Regions from separate parts of the Enterococcus sp. AZ126 genome, predicted to be linked through region 1. Evidence: riboswitches for the same ligand, from Rfam matches in the RefSeq annotation. Region 1 holds a riboswitch; each other region holds the start of a gene.
The links. A riboswitch is a leader RNA that binds a small molecule or an ion and turns the genes downstream of it on or off. The one in region 1 is predicted to bind magnesium.

Region 1 (5,100 bases):
CTCGTAAAGAGACGAAAAAAAGCTTAGGTGATTTAGGCGCGGATTCTATGAAAACGGTAGGAATTCAATTAACACTAGCCGAATATAAAGCACTGGACATGAATACACAAAAAATTCAAACGGACTATATGATTAAAACAGGAACAGAAATGGTTCTTTTAACTTTCCTTTCCGCTGTAGCAGCAGTCATTGTGGGCTTGATCGCTGCATTAGTTGCTGCATCTGTTGGACGAAACTTGCGTGTGGGTCAATATGAACGTACGCTGCAATTTTCAAATACGGAAATGGATAAATTCTCTCCAGCTTCATTGATTACGCGAAATACCAATGACATTCAACAAATGCAAATGGGAATCGTCATGATCATGCGTATCGTATTATATGCGCCGATCTTAGGTATTGGTGGGATCTACAATGTCTACCGAACTGGAACGGGAATGGGCTGGATCGTCGGTGTAGCTGTGGGTGCTGTTTTAATTTTAGTAATAAGCTTACTTTTAACAACAATGCCGAAGTTTAAAGCCTTACAAAATTTAGTCGATAGAGTGAATTTAGTTTCTCGTGAAATTATTACTGGTTTACCTGTTATTCGTGCTTTTTCACGCGAAAAATTTGAAGAAAAACGTTTTGATGTGGCCAATACTAATTTGATGAAAACTCAATTATTTGTTAACCGGGCGATGTCGATCATGATGCCGATCATGATGCTATTGATGAATGGTATTTCTGTTTTGATCGTTTGGGTCGGTGGACACAATATAAACAACGGTCAACTTCAAGTTGGGGATATGATGGCCTTTATTACCTATACAATGCAAATCGTTATGGCATTTATGATGTTGTCAATGGTATCAATTATTCTACCTCGTGCCAATGTAGCAGCTGGCCGTGTGGAAGAAGTTCTTGAAACAGAACCAACAATCAAAGATCCGAAAAATCCTAAAGATGATCATGAATTTAAAGGTGAAGTGAAATTTGAAGCAGTAGAATTCCGTTATGGTGATGCTGATAAGGACGTGTTACATCACATCAACTTCACAGCAAAACCAGGTCAAACAACAGCCTTGATCGGTTCGACGGGTTCAGGTAAATCAACAATCGTTAATTTGATTCCTCGCCTGTTTGACGTAACAGGTGGACGAATCACGATTGATGGAATAGACATTCGTGATATCAGCTTGCACAAATTGCACGATATTATCGGGTTTGTACCGCAAAAAGGAATCTTATTCTCAGGTGATATTGCATCAAATATTAAATTTGGTGATGCTGATATAACAGATGAACAAATGGAAAAAGCTGCTAAAATTGCACAAGCAGAAGAATTTATTGACTCAAATGAAAAAGGCTATGGCCGAGAAATTTCTCAAGGTGGAACGAACGTTTCTGGTGGACAAAAACAACGTTTATCGATTGCTCGTGCCTTGGCGAAAGATCCTAATATATTGATCTTTGATGATTCATTTTCAGCACTTGATAATAAAACGGATGTAGCCTTACGAAAAGCATTATCTGAAAATATCAAAGGGGCTACACAAATCATTGTCGCGCAAAAAATTTCTACGATTCTTCATGCGGATAACATTATCGTATTGGACGAAGGTCGTATCGTCGATCACGGAACACACGAAGAATTAATGAAGTCATCAACTGTCTATCAAGAAATTGCCCAATCACAATTGAGCAATGCTGAATTAGGCATAGAAGAAGCTGAGTAGGGGGGAGCAAATATAATGGCAGAACAACAACAAAATCGCCCACGTGGCGGTCGCGGCGGCGGTCCTGGACAAATTGCTCCAGTGGAAAAAGCCAAAGATTTTAAAGGAACATTAAAAAAATTAGTCTCTTATATTGGTGCATATAAAATTCCTGTTTTCTTTGTAATGATTTTTGCAATTGCTTCAACCGTCTTTAATATTTGGGGTCCAAAAATCTTATCACAAGCGATCACAGAATTATTCAATGGATTAATCAAAAAGTATCAAGGAACTGGCGGCATCGACTTTAGTAAAATAGGTGGGATCTTACTATTTATGCTGGGGCTTTACCTAGTCGCATCAGCTTTTGGAATTCTGCAAGGCTGGATCATGTCGACGATTTCACAAAAAATCACCTATCGAATGCGTAAAGAAATCTCTGAGAAGATCAATCGCATGCCAATGAATTACTTTGAGAGCCGTACAACAGGTGAAGTCTTATCCCGTATCACAAATGATGTGGATACATTGGGTCAATCATTAAACCAATCGATCACACAACTGATCACCTCCGTCTTCACTATTATTGGAGTCATTATAATGATGCTCTCCATTTCTGTGAAAATGACAGGTATTGCGATTTTGATTGTACCGATTTCAATGCTCTTGATTATGATCGTTGTAAAAAATTCACAGAAATACTTTAAAACACAACAAGAATATCTTGGTGTAATCAATGGTAAGGTCGAAGAAACAATCGGTGGCTATAACATCGTGCGTCTATTCAATGATGAAGAAAACTCTCTTAATGAGTTTAAAAAACAAAATGATGTCTTATTCAAATCAGCGTGGAAATCTCAATTTCTATCTGGTTTGATGCAACCGATCATGAACTTTGTAGGTAACCTTGGTTATGTTGCGGTAGCGATTCTTGGTGGGATCTTAGCGTATAACGGCACGATCACAGTTGGGGACATCCAAGCGTTTATTCAATATGTTCGAAACCTAACACAACCTATTGCTCAATTAGCTCAAGTATCTAACTTGCTTCAATCAATGGCTGCAGCAGCAGAACGTGTTTTTGAATTTCTTGAAGAAGATGAAGAAGATCAAACTGTTCCAAATCCAGTCAAAATCGATAAAGCAAAAGGAATGGTTGACTTTGAACATGTTCGTTTTGGTTACACACCTGATAAAATCATCATCAATGATTTTAGTTCACATGTCGATCCAGGCCAAACAGTTGCCATCGTTGGACCAACTGGAGCTGGTAAAACAACAATGGTTAAATTATTGATGCGTTTTTACGACGTGACTTCTGGTGCGATCAAAATCGATGGACACAATATCAAAGACTTTAACCGTGCAGATTTGCGTAAAAATATTGGGATGGTATTACAAGATACTTGGTTATTTAAAGGAACTATCATGGAAAACCTGCGTTATGGTCGTTTAGATGCAACAGATGAAGAAGTTTATGAAGCGGCCAAAGCTGCACACGTTCATCACTTCATCCAAACATTACCTGGCGGCTATGACATGGAGTTGAATGAAGAATCTTCAAATATCTCTCAAGGTCAAAAACAACTTTTGACCATTGCTCGTGCAATTTTAGCTGACAAACCGATCTTGATACTTGACGAAGCAACATCCTCTGTTGATACAAGAACAGAAGGACTGATTCAAGGTGCGATGAATAACTTAATGGCTGGTCGTACATCATTCGTTATCGCGCATCGTTTATCAACGATCAAAGATGCAGATAAAATTCTTTACATGCAAGACGGTGATATTAAAGAACAAGGAACACATGAAGAATTACTTGCTCAAGATGGCTACTACGCATCACTTTATAACTCACAGTTTGAAGAGGTAGATGAGTAAAATATAGTTAAAAAGAAGCGACGATCAAAACTATTTTGATGTCGTTTCTTTTTATGCAATAGAATGACATTTTCTAAATTCCCTTGGATTTAAATTAAGAAAAAATAAAGACGCTAAAAATAACTTGAAAAAAATGCTTTCTAACGGTATTATTTAGTAAATTAAATAGATAAATAACCTTGTTAGGTGAGGCTCCTATACAAACATAAGCTATTGCGCAGAAACGTCGAAAGACGCCAATGTGTAAAACAGGAATTGTCGAATTAAGGCTTTTCATAAAATAGCTAAGAATTTTCTTTACGTTGTATAGTGCTAAAACTCAGACGATGAGATTGATTGAAAGTCAAACGTCTTAGGAAAAAAATGTTTGGCTTTTTTCTTTTGGTAAATATGGACTTGATTTACTAATTGTGTAACGTCTTATTATCTGCTTGTGTTTTCAAGAGTGTAGTTTGACGAAAAAACGCTGGACTCATGCTTTTATTTGCAAGGCAAGTGAGTTACAGCGTTTTTTATTAGTGTTGTAAATACTGACTTTGAGCTAACAATGTTATTTAATATAAGAATGAAGGGATTTATGACATGTATACGTTGAAAGAAAAAAAAATTACCCCTGCTATTTTGAGTATCTTACTATTTTCAGCATTGACCTTTTTAGTTGTTCAGAATGTTCCATGGTTTAATCAATTAGATGCAGCGATCTATCAATTTAATTGGAAACCAAATGAGACAATGACAACTATTGTAAATTTATTCGCTAAAACTGCGACAATCGGGCCGATTTTTATTATAAGCTTGATAGTAGCATTTACTCTTTGGCGAAAAAAGAAAACATTACTGGCATTTTGGATGATCAGCAATGTTTTCGTGGTGAGTGCATTTGGATTTATATTTAAACATCTGGTGGCTCGACCAAGACCTAATGTGAATCAATTAGCAGAAAGAACCTCTTATAGTTTTCCTAGCGGTCATTCGCTTTTAGCTATGTGTTTGGCGTGTTCAATTATTTTGATTGCACAAACGATTTATCCAAAGCAATACAAAAAGATAAAGATTGCCTTGATCATTTATGTGCTTTTAATTGGATTAAGTCGAATTTATTTAAGAGTTCATTATCCAAGCGATGTGATTGCAGGTTTTTCATTAAGCTTTGCATGGGTGAATCTTTCCTATATTTGTCTTTATAAGTTTTATATCAACAGAGAATTTTCGACATCAGATGCTAAAAAAAGATTTATACAAAGAACGATTTTAGGTGTTCTGACATTCGTGTTACTTATCGTTGCTGGAGCTTCTGCCTATGGAGCTTCCGTATTTAAAAATGTTCAAAAAACAGCCGATAAAATATACCAACCACTGAACCGAGAAACCAAACCTGTAAAACTCGGAAATAGTGAACCTGTTAGTTTTTTACTACTAGGTATCGCAAATGATTCAAAGCGTAAAACGGATTTTCGGGCCAATACGATTATGGTTGTGACCGTCAATGATCAATTAAAAAAGACGACAATTACAAGTA
Region 2 (5,100 bases), 2.5 Mb from region 1:
ATAGCACGTATAATAGTAATGTCGTTGCCTATGCACCATACAATGATCCAGAGATTGCTGTCAGTGTGATTTTACCTCACTTAACCAGTGAAAGTACCCGACCAAACCAAATGATGGCTAAAGCGATCGTAGATGCTTATGCAGATTATAAACAACAATAAATTTGTAAAGTAGTTTTCCTTTACAAATTTTACTAAAAGGGTAGAAATTCTTGAATAAACATGATATGATATCTGAGGCTAAGAAATATCTTAGAAATACGAAATTAGATATAGGAGGGGAAACACATGCGCGTAAACATTACTTTAGAATGTACTTCTTGTAAAGAACGTAACTACCTAACAAGCAAAAATAAACGTAACAATCCTGATCGTTTAGAAAAGCAAAAATATTGCCCACGTGAAAGAAAAGTTACTTTACACCGTGAAACTAAATAATAATTACAATTATGAGCTAGAACCCTTGTCGTATAAGGATTCTAGCTTTTTTATTTTGGCTTGAAATAATTTTGAATGCCATCTACTAAATATTAGTAAATTTCACTAGTTTTTGAACAATTTCTTTTTTCGTTTTTTCAGTTAGAGGAAGACATTAGCAGAGGACTGAGAGATCCCTAGATCAGACTTTAGTAAATCTATGAATTTCCTTAATGGAATATCAACAAAAGAAGAAATGGTTTTAAATGATTTACTGTGCAGTATGATTTTATTCTTCGTTATTTTATTATTGTTATAAAACAATTAGCTATATAGATACATAAATATAAAGTATAGCTGCCCTTATTAATAAACTGAATATAGTATAATTATTTTCAAATTATTCTTTACTTTATAGTAAATAGTAGTGAATTTTAGCTAAAAGTGTATACTTGATAAATAAAAACTATTTTTAGGAGTGAATAAGATGAAGGTTAGTATTAGACATCGGTATATCAAAAAGATTCCGGTTCTGGAAATTGTACCAGAAGAAGAGAAGAATAATCCCTTGCCTTTAATCATTTACTATCATGGATGGCAGTCGGCGAAAGAATTATCACTGACTCAAGCTAGAAAATTAGCGAAAAAAGGAATGCGCGTGATTTTACCTGATGCGATGAACCATGGGGAACGAAAAACAGGACCGATATCTCCAATTCCATCAGTGACGTTTTGGTCAAGTATTCAATATAATATTGTTGAATTTGCTCAGTTGGTGCGTCATTTTGAGAAACAACAGCTGATTGAAGCAGAAAAAATTGGCGTTGGTGGTGTTTCAATGGGTGGTATTACAACTTGTGCATTATTGACGCAACATCCGGAAATAAAAATAGCAGCTTGTATGATGGGAACGCCAGCACCGCAACGTTATATTGAGAGAGTGATGGAACGATCAGCTGAGATGAACTTTTTTGTGCCACGGGATTTACCGTTATTACTTAGTTGGGTTTCGAATTATGATCTTTCAGAGGCGCCAGAAAAATTAGCACAGCGCCCAGTATTATTTTGGCACGGAACCAAAGATCCTAAAATTCCTTATGAAGATATGGCCGATTTTTACCAAATGATTGAAGGAGAGTCTTATGCTGATCATAGTGAGTTTATCACTGGTGAAGGCGAAGGGCATCTGGTCAAAGGTAAAATGATGGATGTTGTGGCTGAGTTTTTTGAAAAGGAATTTTCGAGATAAATTATTTAAAGAATCTGACTGAAACTAGAGGATAAAACCAGTTATGCTGAGTTTATTCTCTAGTTTTACCTCTAATTTAGATGTGAACAATCAAAACGAACTAAAATATTATGATGTTTTATTTCAAATGCACGATGGTACATCCTCTCTAAAATAAGTTGTGAAAAATTGATCTTTTTCATAGGCTTATTAACAAAAAAATAGCAGATCAAAATATGGAGAAAGGTAGTAGAAAAAATTAGTTTATAAAGTTTTTTTAATTTATTAACGTCTCTATTTTTCTTTATGATGTTATATACTAAATGATAAATCTATTGTTATTTTAGAAATAAAATCAGAGAATTTTTTTTTTATTACTTATTTATAATTTGCTTGTTTGAAAGTAGTAGAATCACTTTATTGTGCTATTACTTTTGGTATAATATGTAAAGAAACAAAAAGAAGGGAAAGGATTTGGAACAATGAAAAAAGCAACGATCACTAAAACGGTTAATTTATTAGACGGAGGCTGTAATGCCTGCGGGATTATTGAGGACGAAAATTACACGTTGACAATAGATGAGCAAAAGATCCCCATAGAATCATTGACAGTCAATGCACTTATAACAGCGATTGTTTTAAAGAATGGTTATAAACGAGAGTATCAGATGGATGTGATCGATGATTATACGATGTATAAAAAAAATGATCATCAAGTCACGCTTAAAGAAGAATATGATTTTCTGACGTATTCAAATGATACAATTAAAATTGAAACCAAAGATCAAATCAGGGATGAGAAAGAATTAGTGAAGATAGTTAATCAAATCTTATCCACTCTTTTTTATGTAGAAGAATTGGATTTTAGTTTATAGAAAATTATACAAAACATACTGAGATTACAGGGTATGTTTTTCATTATTCTATTTGAAAAATTTCTAACATTCCAATTTTTTCAAATCGTTCTTGTGAGTCGGAAGGATTTTCGTTTTGATCACAGACTAATAGTTTGAAATCCTCTGTTTTTGGGATACGTTTGAATGTTTCACTATCAATGAAGAGAATCAGCTGCTGGCAAAGCCATTCAAGAACAGTTTCTATATCTTGTTCGTCCTCCACCCAATCGTCAAATAAATGGAGAGAAGCAAACTGTTGTGTCTCATCCCAATCGCTTGAATTGTATTTTATTTCTTCTAATTGTGATTTACTATGGCCTTTATTCGTATAATAGCTTGTTGTTTCTTGCCAAAGTTCCACAGTATTAAAGCAAAGATTGATTTCACCTTCTTCATGAATATTGCAGTTTAAAGCAAATGCGTAGAATGTTTCATCAGAATGATCTAATAAAAAGTTTTCGATGCTGTCTGTTAAAAAGTTGAAAAAGAATTCTTGTTGTTTTTCTAAAAAGTGTTCCATTTGTTCCCTCCAGGTATTCTGTCTTTTAAACATTGAAACAGATATCACTGGGAAAGTCTATCTAAAGTTGATTTTTATAGAGAAATCATTATTTTTTAAGAAAATGTAAAGATTCTTTATTCGAAAATGGTTGTCTTTATCGCCTTTTTCCATTGTAAGAGCGACTACAAAGTGATTTTTTTAATAACAGCGTTACGACTTTGATTAATTTATCCAAAATTTCATTTGACTTTGTGATACGATACGCTTATAGTTTATACTGAATTAAATACTTGTTAGGTGAGGCTCCTATATAAACACAAGCTACTGCTCAAAAATGTCGAAAGACAGGTATGGGTAGGACAAATTTCGTCGAATTAAGGCGTTTTTCAAAGTAGCTAAAAGTAATGCTTTTTACGTTATATAGTGCTAAAACTCAACGAAGAGAAGATATAGATACGTTGGAAATCCATGACCAGTGTCATGTGCTTAGTCCCTATAATCTAATCCCTTCGCTGAGTATTCTTAGTGAGGGATTTTTTCTTTTTACTCAAGAGCTACCCAGTTTCATAAGCGATACTCTAATTGGAAACAAGCCATTCAATTTTAAGTTTAGAAAGGAACAAATAATGAAAAAATCTGTGAAAATAGTGACGATTACCTTACTATCGATTCTTCTTGTGATTGTAAGTGCAGCCTGCTATGCTGCAGTCTCATTCCAAGCAGCAAAAGAAAAAAGTGAATCAAAACTTCCTACAATAAATAAAAATTTTACTGGTGATGAACAAACGAGTGATAAAGAGCTGACGGTTATGGTCATAGGAAATGATTCGAGGGATGATGATGAAGATCAAGGACGTTCAGATACGTTGATGGTGGCGCACTATGATGGAAAATCAAAACAGCCTAAATTGATATCGATCATGAGAGACAGTTATGTAACATTTCCTGATGGCGGACAAGATAAAATAAATGCAGCGTACGCATATGGTGGCGCGCAAATGACAAAAGATGTGCTGAAAACGAACTTTGATTTGCCAATCAATTATTATGTTGTTATGGATTTTAAAGAGTTTAGTGATATCATTGATGAACTTTATCCAAAAGGAGTTAAGATCGATTCTGAAAAAGATATTAATTTGGATGGTGTGGATATTCCTAAAGGAGAACAAACATTGCACGGAAATAGCTTATTGCAATACGCTCGTTTTAGAATGGATGAAGAAGGCGATTTTGGACGTATCAGACGTCAGCAACAAGTGATGGATGCATTAATCGCACAGTCTAAAGATTTGATTCCAATTTGGGAATTACCTCAAGTAGCTGGTAAGATGGTAGGGAAAATCGATACAAATGTACCAACTAGTTTATTGATTGATTTAGCGAAGGATTTCCTTACTGGAAAGGTAAAACCTTTAGAATCACTATCTGTTCCTGTCGAAGATTCATGGAACTTTAATGATTATACTGAATCAGGAAGCGTAATCGAACTGGATGAACAAAAAAATGCTGAAGCGATCAAAGCGTTTTTGAAAGCCAATTAAAACTTGATTATATAAATAAAATAACCTGTCTATTCTCTTTTAGAGGAGTGTATGGGTTATTTTTTTAGTACAAAAAAAATTAGTGTATTTCTATACGAATGGACAAGGCTTGTGCTATGCTTTAAGCAAACGTTTTATTCATTTAGAAGGAAGGTTTTACTGTGAAAGTTGTGATCATTGGTGCGTCATTTGCTGGAGTATCAGCTGCTTTGGCTATCAGAAAAAAATACCCTACTGCTAAAATTTATTTAATAGAGAAGCAGCAAACAATTGGTTACCTACCTGGTGGCATCAATCTTTACTTTAATGAAGCGATCGATCCTATCGAAAAGGCTCAGTTTATGTCAGAACAACATCTAATAGATCGTGATATTTGTTTGATGTTGAATTCAAAAGTGGTTAGTATGGATTCAAAACAACATATCATTAAATATGAAAAGAAAAAATCTGAATTTTTAATGTCTTTTGATAAACTGATATTGGCAACGGGTTCTAGTCAATGGTCGCAAAAGATTCT
Region 3 (5,100 bases), 200 kb from region 1:
TATTTGCTTGCTTAGAGCAGCTTGCGAAATATTCAACTTATTACTAGCTCTCGTGAATTGTTTTTCTTCGCAGAGAGATAAAAAATAGTTCAGATGCGTTAATTCCATGACCATTGACTCCTTTCAAAAGGCAAATTAAAAGATATATTGAAGCTGTTCAATTAGATGTTTGTGTGTTTTTGACAGTGAAGTATTTCTAGAATAGCCGATAGAAATATTTCTAAAAGGTGCTTCAAGCATTTCAACAGAAGCAACATTCAAATAACGAGGAAGCGATTCTGTTAGCGAGTATGGGAGGAATGCTACCCCAAAATCCTGATCAACTAAGTTTAATATTGAAATTGTCGAAGGGAGTTCATAATATCGATTATCTTTAAGCTGTGGATAGTTCGTTTCAATCCATGAACTGATTATTTTTTTTTCGTAAATCTGTTTCGAATAGTTTATCAAAGGAATTTGTTTCAAATGATCGGCTGATATTTCATTCAAATGGGCCAGTTGATTGTTATTACTCGTAAAGACGACATAGGATTCAGAGAATATCAAATCACTTATTATTTTCGTGTTTGTTTCAGATAGAATACCAATTGCGATATCTATTTCGTTTTTTTCAAGCACATCTTCTAAATTTTCGTAATAACTATACTCAAGTGAAACAGTCGGGTAATAGTTACGGAATTCTGTTAGTAATTTAGCAATCAAATAATCAGTGTCAGCTAAATTAGTCCCAATTTTAATCTTTGCAGTCTCTCCAGTATGAACCAGTAAGTTTATTTCTTTAATAGCCATTTCAAATTCCTGAAAAATCGTTTCTCCTCTTGTTTTTAAAACAAATCCTTCTGGCGTTAATTCATTGGTATTGTGGCCTCTTGTTATCAATCGAGCATTTAGTTCTAATTCTAATTCACGAATATGAGTACTCAAATAAGGTTGAGAAATACCTAATTCCTCTGAGGTTTTTGTAAAATTTTTGTATTTACATAGTTCTAAAAAATAATCTAGATGTTTTAATTTCATTCGTTCATCTCCTTCACTTGAGTGAAAAAAACTCTAATCATATACAAGATAAAATAATTTTAGTTAAAATAGTTCTTTTTTAGAAAAAATATATAAAAAATTAATAGTATATTATTGAACTTTCAAAACAAGTATAAATTATTATGGATTAATCAGGAAAAGAGCCTCTTTAATTGGTAGCAGACCAATTGAAGAGGCTTCTATCAGGATATTACCTTCTGATAAAAATGACGAACGATCGCTTATATGTTGAGGTTGGCACATAAGCGTTTATTCATATTTATTATAGTCTTGAAGATAAATCTAAGCCATTACGATTTACTTATAGTGCTATTCCTTTTTGTGAATTTCAACTTATTTTCGAAGGAGTTACTTCTGCATCTATCGTTTATTCGGATTCTTTAAGGCTAAGTTTTTTTGTAAAAAGAAGGATGGATTTTCTACAAACGAAGTTTAAATCTTCGTTCGTAAAGTCATCACAAAAAAAGATGAGTCAATAGGCTATCTGTTTATTCTTATACCGTTATTCCTTTTTTTGTCTATCAAAAAAAATAATAATTCATTAAACTGATGATGTAATTCTTCTTGTTAGGTGAGGCTCCTATACAAACATAGGCTACTGCCCAAAAATGTCGAGAGACGCCAATGGGTAGAACAGGAACTGTCGAATTAAGGCTTTTCTTAAGGTAGCTAAAAGCTTAGGCTTTTTACGTTGTATAGTGCCAAAACTCAACGAATGTGAAGACTCATGGCGAAGTGCGCTGAGTTTTCAGTGCGCTCTTTTTGTGTGGAAAGGATGTGGTTATCATATCGGAAGATAGTTCGATAAAGCGAAACTCAACTAAAAGAAAAGAGGATAATCTAGATGCAAAAAGAAATGAAGAACATGATCCATGAAAAAGCGTATCAGAAATTAGCTAATCTATCGATTGATAAAGTACTGGAAAATTTTTCATCCTCGTGGGAAGGTTTAAAAGCTAGAGAAATAAAACGCTCAAAAGAGCAATTTGGTGTAAACAAAATCACTGATGATAAAAAGAAATCATTGGTTTATACGGTGATAAAATCTTATGTCACTCCGTTCACTGTAGTATTGATGATACTTGCAACTATCTCGTTTTTTACTGAATATGTGTACGCGGAACCAAGTGAAAAAGATCTTGTGGGTGTCTTGATCATGTTGATCATGGTTTTATTAAGTGGCACGATGACATTAGTCCAATCAGTAAAATCGAGTAATGCGGTCAGCAAACTGCAAAATATGATTCAGATTACTGCAACTGTTACTAGAGAAAATAAAGAAATGGAAATCCCGATGGACGAAGTTGTTTGTGGTGATTTAGTGAAGCTCTCAGCTGGCGACATGATTCCAGCAGACCTCCGCTTGATCCATGCCAAGGATTTGTTTGTTTCTCAATCTGCAATGACAGGAGAAAGTTTTCCAGTTGAAAAGAAAGTTAAAAATGTCGTGACCACAAGGAACAGTCAAACGGATTTTGAAAACCTACTATTTTTAGGGAGCAATGTTGTGAGTGGTAGCGGGATTGGTGTAGTTGTTCGTGTGGGCGATGATACATTATTTGGAAAAATAGCACAAGATGTAGCAGATGATGATAAAAAAACGAGTTTTGAAATAGGCGTAAATAAAACCACCTGGTTATTGATCCGCTTTATGATGGTCATCACGCCAGCAGTATTTTTGATAAACGGAATAACCAAAGGCAATTGGAGTGAAGCGCTGATGTTTGCAATCGCAACTGCTGTAGGGCTTACTCCAGAAATGCTGCCGATGATCGTTACCACAAATTTAGTCAAAGGCTCTAGAGATATGGCCAAAGAAGGAACGATCATGAAAAACGTCAATGCGATTCAAAATTTTGGCGCTATGGATATTCTGTGTACGGATAAGACGGGCACACTAACGCAAGATAAGGTTATTCTTGAGTACCATTACAACACTTCATGTCAAGAGGATCATGAAATATTGCATTCTGCGTTTTTGAATAGTTTCTTTCAGACAGGTTTACGAAATTTGATTGATAAAGCGATTATTGAAGCAGCATCGAAAGAATTATCCATTGACGAAGAAGATTATTTTAAAATAGATGAAATTCCTTTTGATTTTAATCGTAGAAGAATGAGTGTGGTTGTTAAAGATAGAAGATCCAATCGAAGCCTATTAATCACCAAAGGAGCAGTAGAAGAGATGCTGCAAGCATGCTCTTACATTAACCAGCAGGGAAATATTATTCCACTCACGCAAGAGATAAAAAAACAAGTACTAAAAACAGTCAAAGAATTAAATGAAGATGGCTTACGAGTATTGGCCATTGCTGATAAAAAAGTCAATAATCAACTAGATGATTATTCTGTAGAAGACGAGAAAGAGTTGGTTTTACAAGGATATTTAGCATTCTTAGACCCTCCAAAAGAAACAGCGGCAGCGGCAATCAAAGCATTGAAAAACAATGGTGTTTCTGTAAAAATTTTAACTGGAGATAATGAATTAGTCACACGTTCAGTCTGTAAAGAGGTTGGTCTGGGAACTGAAAGAATGATCAATGGTTCAGCAATAGGTAAGTTATCTGAAGTTGAATTAGAAAAAATCGTTACTGAATACAATATCTTTACGAAAGTAACGCCAGACCAAAAAACAAAAATCGTAAAAGCATTGAAAAAAAATGATCAAACAGTTGGATTTATGGGAGATGGTATTAATGATGCTGGAGCCATGAAAGTATCAGATGTAGGCATTTCTGTAGATACGGCCGTTGATATTGCAAAAGAATCGGCAGATGTTATTTTATTACAAAAGGATTTGATGGTTTTAGAGCAAGGAATTATATCAGGTCGTAGAGTATTTAGCAATACCATGAAATATATCAAAATGACTGCAAGCTCCAATTTTGGTAATGTATTTTCTGTTATTCCAGCAAGCATCTTCTTACCTTTTTTACCAGTTGCGCCGATTCAATCTCTTTTCTTAAACTTAATTTATGATACATCATGTATGTCTGTACCTTGGGATAATGTCGATGCAGAATATGTGGAAAAACCAAAAAAATGGGAAGCAAAATCAATTGGTTCTTTCATGAGATGGTTTGGACCGACCAGTTCTATTTTTGATATTGTCACTTATCTATTTATGTATTTCATAATTTGTCCAACAATTTTGGGTGGCAGCTTTTTCTCATTAACAGCAGATAAGCAATTATTGTTTATTGCGATTTTCCATGCAGGTTGGTTCATTGAATCTTTATGGTCACAAATGTTGGTGCTTCACGTTTTAAGAACACCAAAGATCCCGTTCCTTCAAAGTAGAGCATCAGGTATATTGACACTGGTCACTTCAATTGGAATTTTAGGCGGTACAATTTTACCATTTACCAATTTAGGCGCAACGATTGGATTTGCACCTTTACCAGGAAATTACTTTTTCTATTTAATACCAACGATCATTGCGTATTTACTTTTAGTAACGGTAATCAAAAAAATATATATGAAAAAATATCAAGAGTTACTTTAATCGGAAATTTTAGGACACTTTGGATTCTAGGAATGAACCAAGGTGTCTTTTTTTTGTACATTAAATAGTGAATTTATTGAATCAAATTAGAACATTATATGATTGAATATGGTAAGATGAAGTGGGTCTTTTATATACAGATATAATAGAGTAGAGGACTTTCAAATTGGAGGAATAAAAACAGTGAAAAATGATACAACGAGCATTTCAGCATATATACATATCCCTTTTTGTGAACACATTTGTTATTATTGTGATTTCAATAAAGTTTTTTTAGAAGGTCAGCCAGTAGATGAGTATATCCAAAGTCTTTTGACCGAAATTCGTTTGACAAAAGAGCAATATCCAAGCAAAGATACCAAAACAATCTATATAGGTGGTGGAACCCCAACGTCTTTATCGGCTAATCAATTGGCTGTGTTGTTAAAAGGCGTACGTGAACTTTTGCCGATAGAAGCTGGAAATGAATTCACAGTGGAAGCAAACCCGGGTGATTTAACACAAGATAAATTACAGGTGATGAAAGAGTATGGAGTCAACCGTTTATCAATGGGTGT

Region 2: another riboswitch for magnesium. It lies ahead of IGI43_RS14500 (LCP family protein); the one in region 1 lies ahead of IGI43_RS03005 (phosphatase PAP2/LCP family protein).
Region 3: another riboswitch for magnesium. It lies ahead of mgtA (magnesium-translocating P-type ATPase); the one in region 1 lies ahead of IGI43_RS03005 (phosphatase PAP2/LCP family protein).

What each region holds. Positions count from the first base shown of each region.
Region 1 covers NZ_JBIOSB010000001.1:618,581-623,680, reverse strand. The annotation lists gene IGI43_RS03015 (ABC transporter ATP-binding protein) at 1-1,718, shown strand, start outside; gene IGI43_RS03010 (ABC transporter ATP-binding protein) at 1,734-3,581, shown strand; M-box (ykoK) riboswitch at 3,753-3,919, shown strand; gene IGI43_RS03005 (phosphatase PAP2/LCP family protein) at 4,164-5,100, shown strand, end outside.
Region 2 covers NZ_JBIOSB010000001.1:3,082,833-3,087,932, forward strand. The annotation lists gene IGI43_RS14475 (penicillin-binding transpeptidase domain-containing protein) at 1-161, shown strand, start outside; gene rpmG (50S ribosomal protein L33) at 288-437, shown strand; gene IGI43_RS14485 (alpha/beta fold hydrolase) at 904-1,665, shown strand; gene IGI43_RS14490 (DUF4809 family protein) at 2,127-2,519, shown strand; gene IGI43_RS14495 (DUF4303 domain-containing protein) at 2,563-3,060, opposite strand; M-box (ykoK) riboswitch at 3,325-3,493, shown strand; gene IGI43_RS14500 (LCP family protein) at 3,669-4,583, shown strand; gene IGI43_RS14505 (FAD-dependent oxidoreductase) at 4,745-5,100, shown strand, end outside.
Region 3 covers NZ_JBIOSB010000001.1:818,180-823,279, reverse strand. The annotation lists gene IGI43_RS04060 (LysR family transcriptional regulator) at 1-108, opposite strand, end outside; gene IGI43_RS04055 (LysR family transcriptional regulator) at 136-1,017, opposite strand; M-box (ykoK) riboswitch at 1,595-1,765, shown strand; gene mgtA (magnesium-translocating P-type ATPase) at 1,883-4,543, shown strand; gene hemW (radical SAM family heme chaperone HemW) at 4,727-5,100, shown strand, end outside.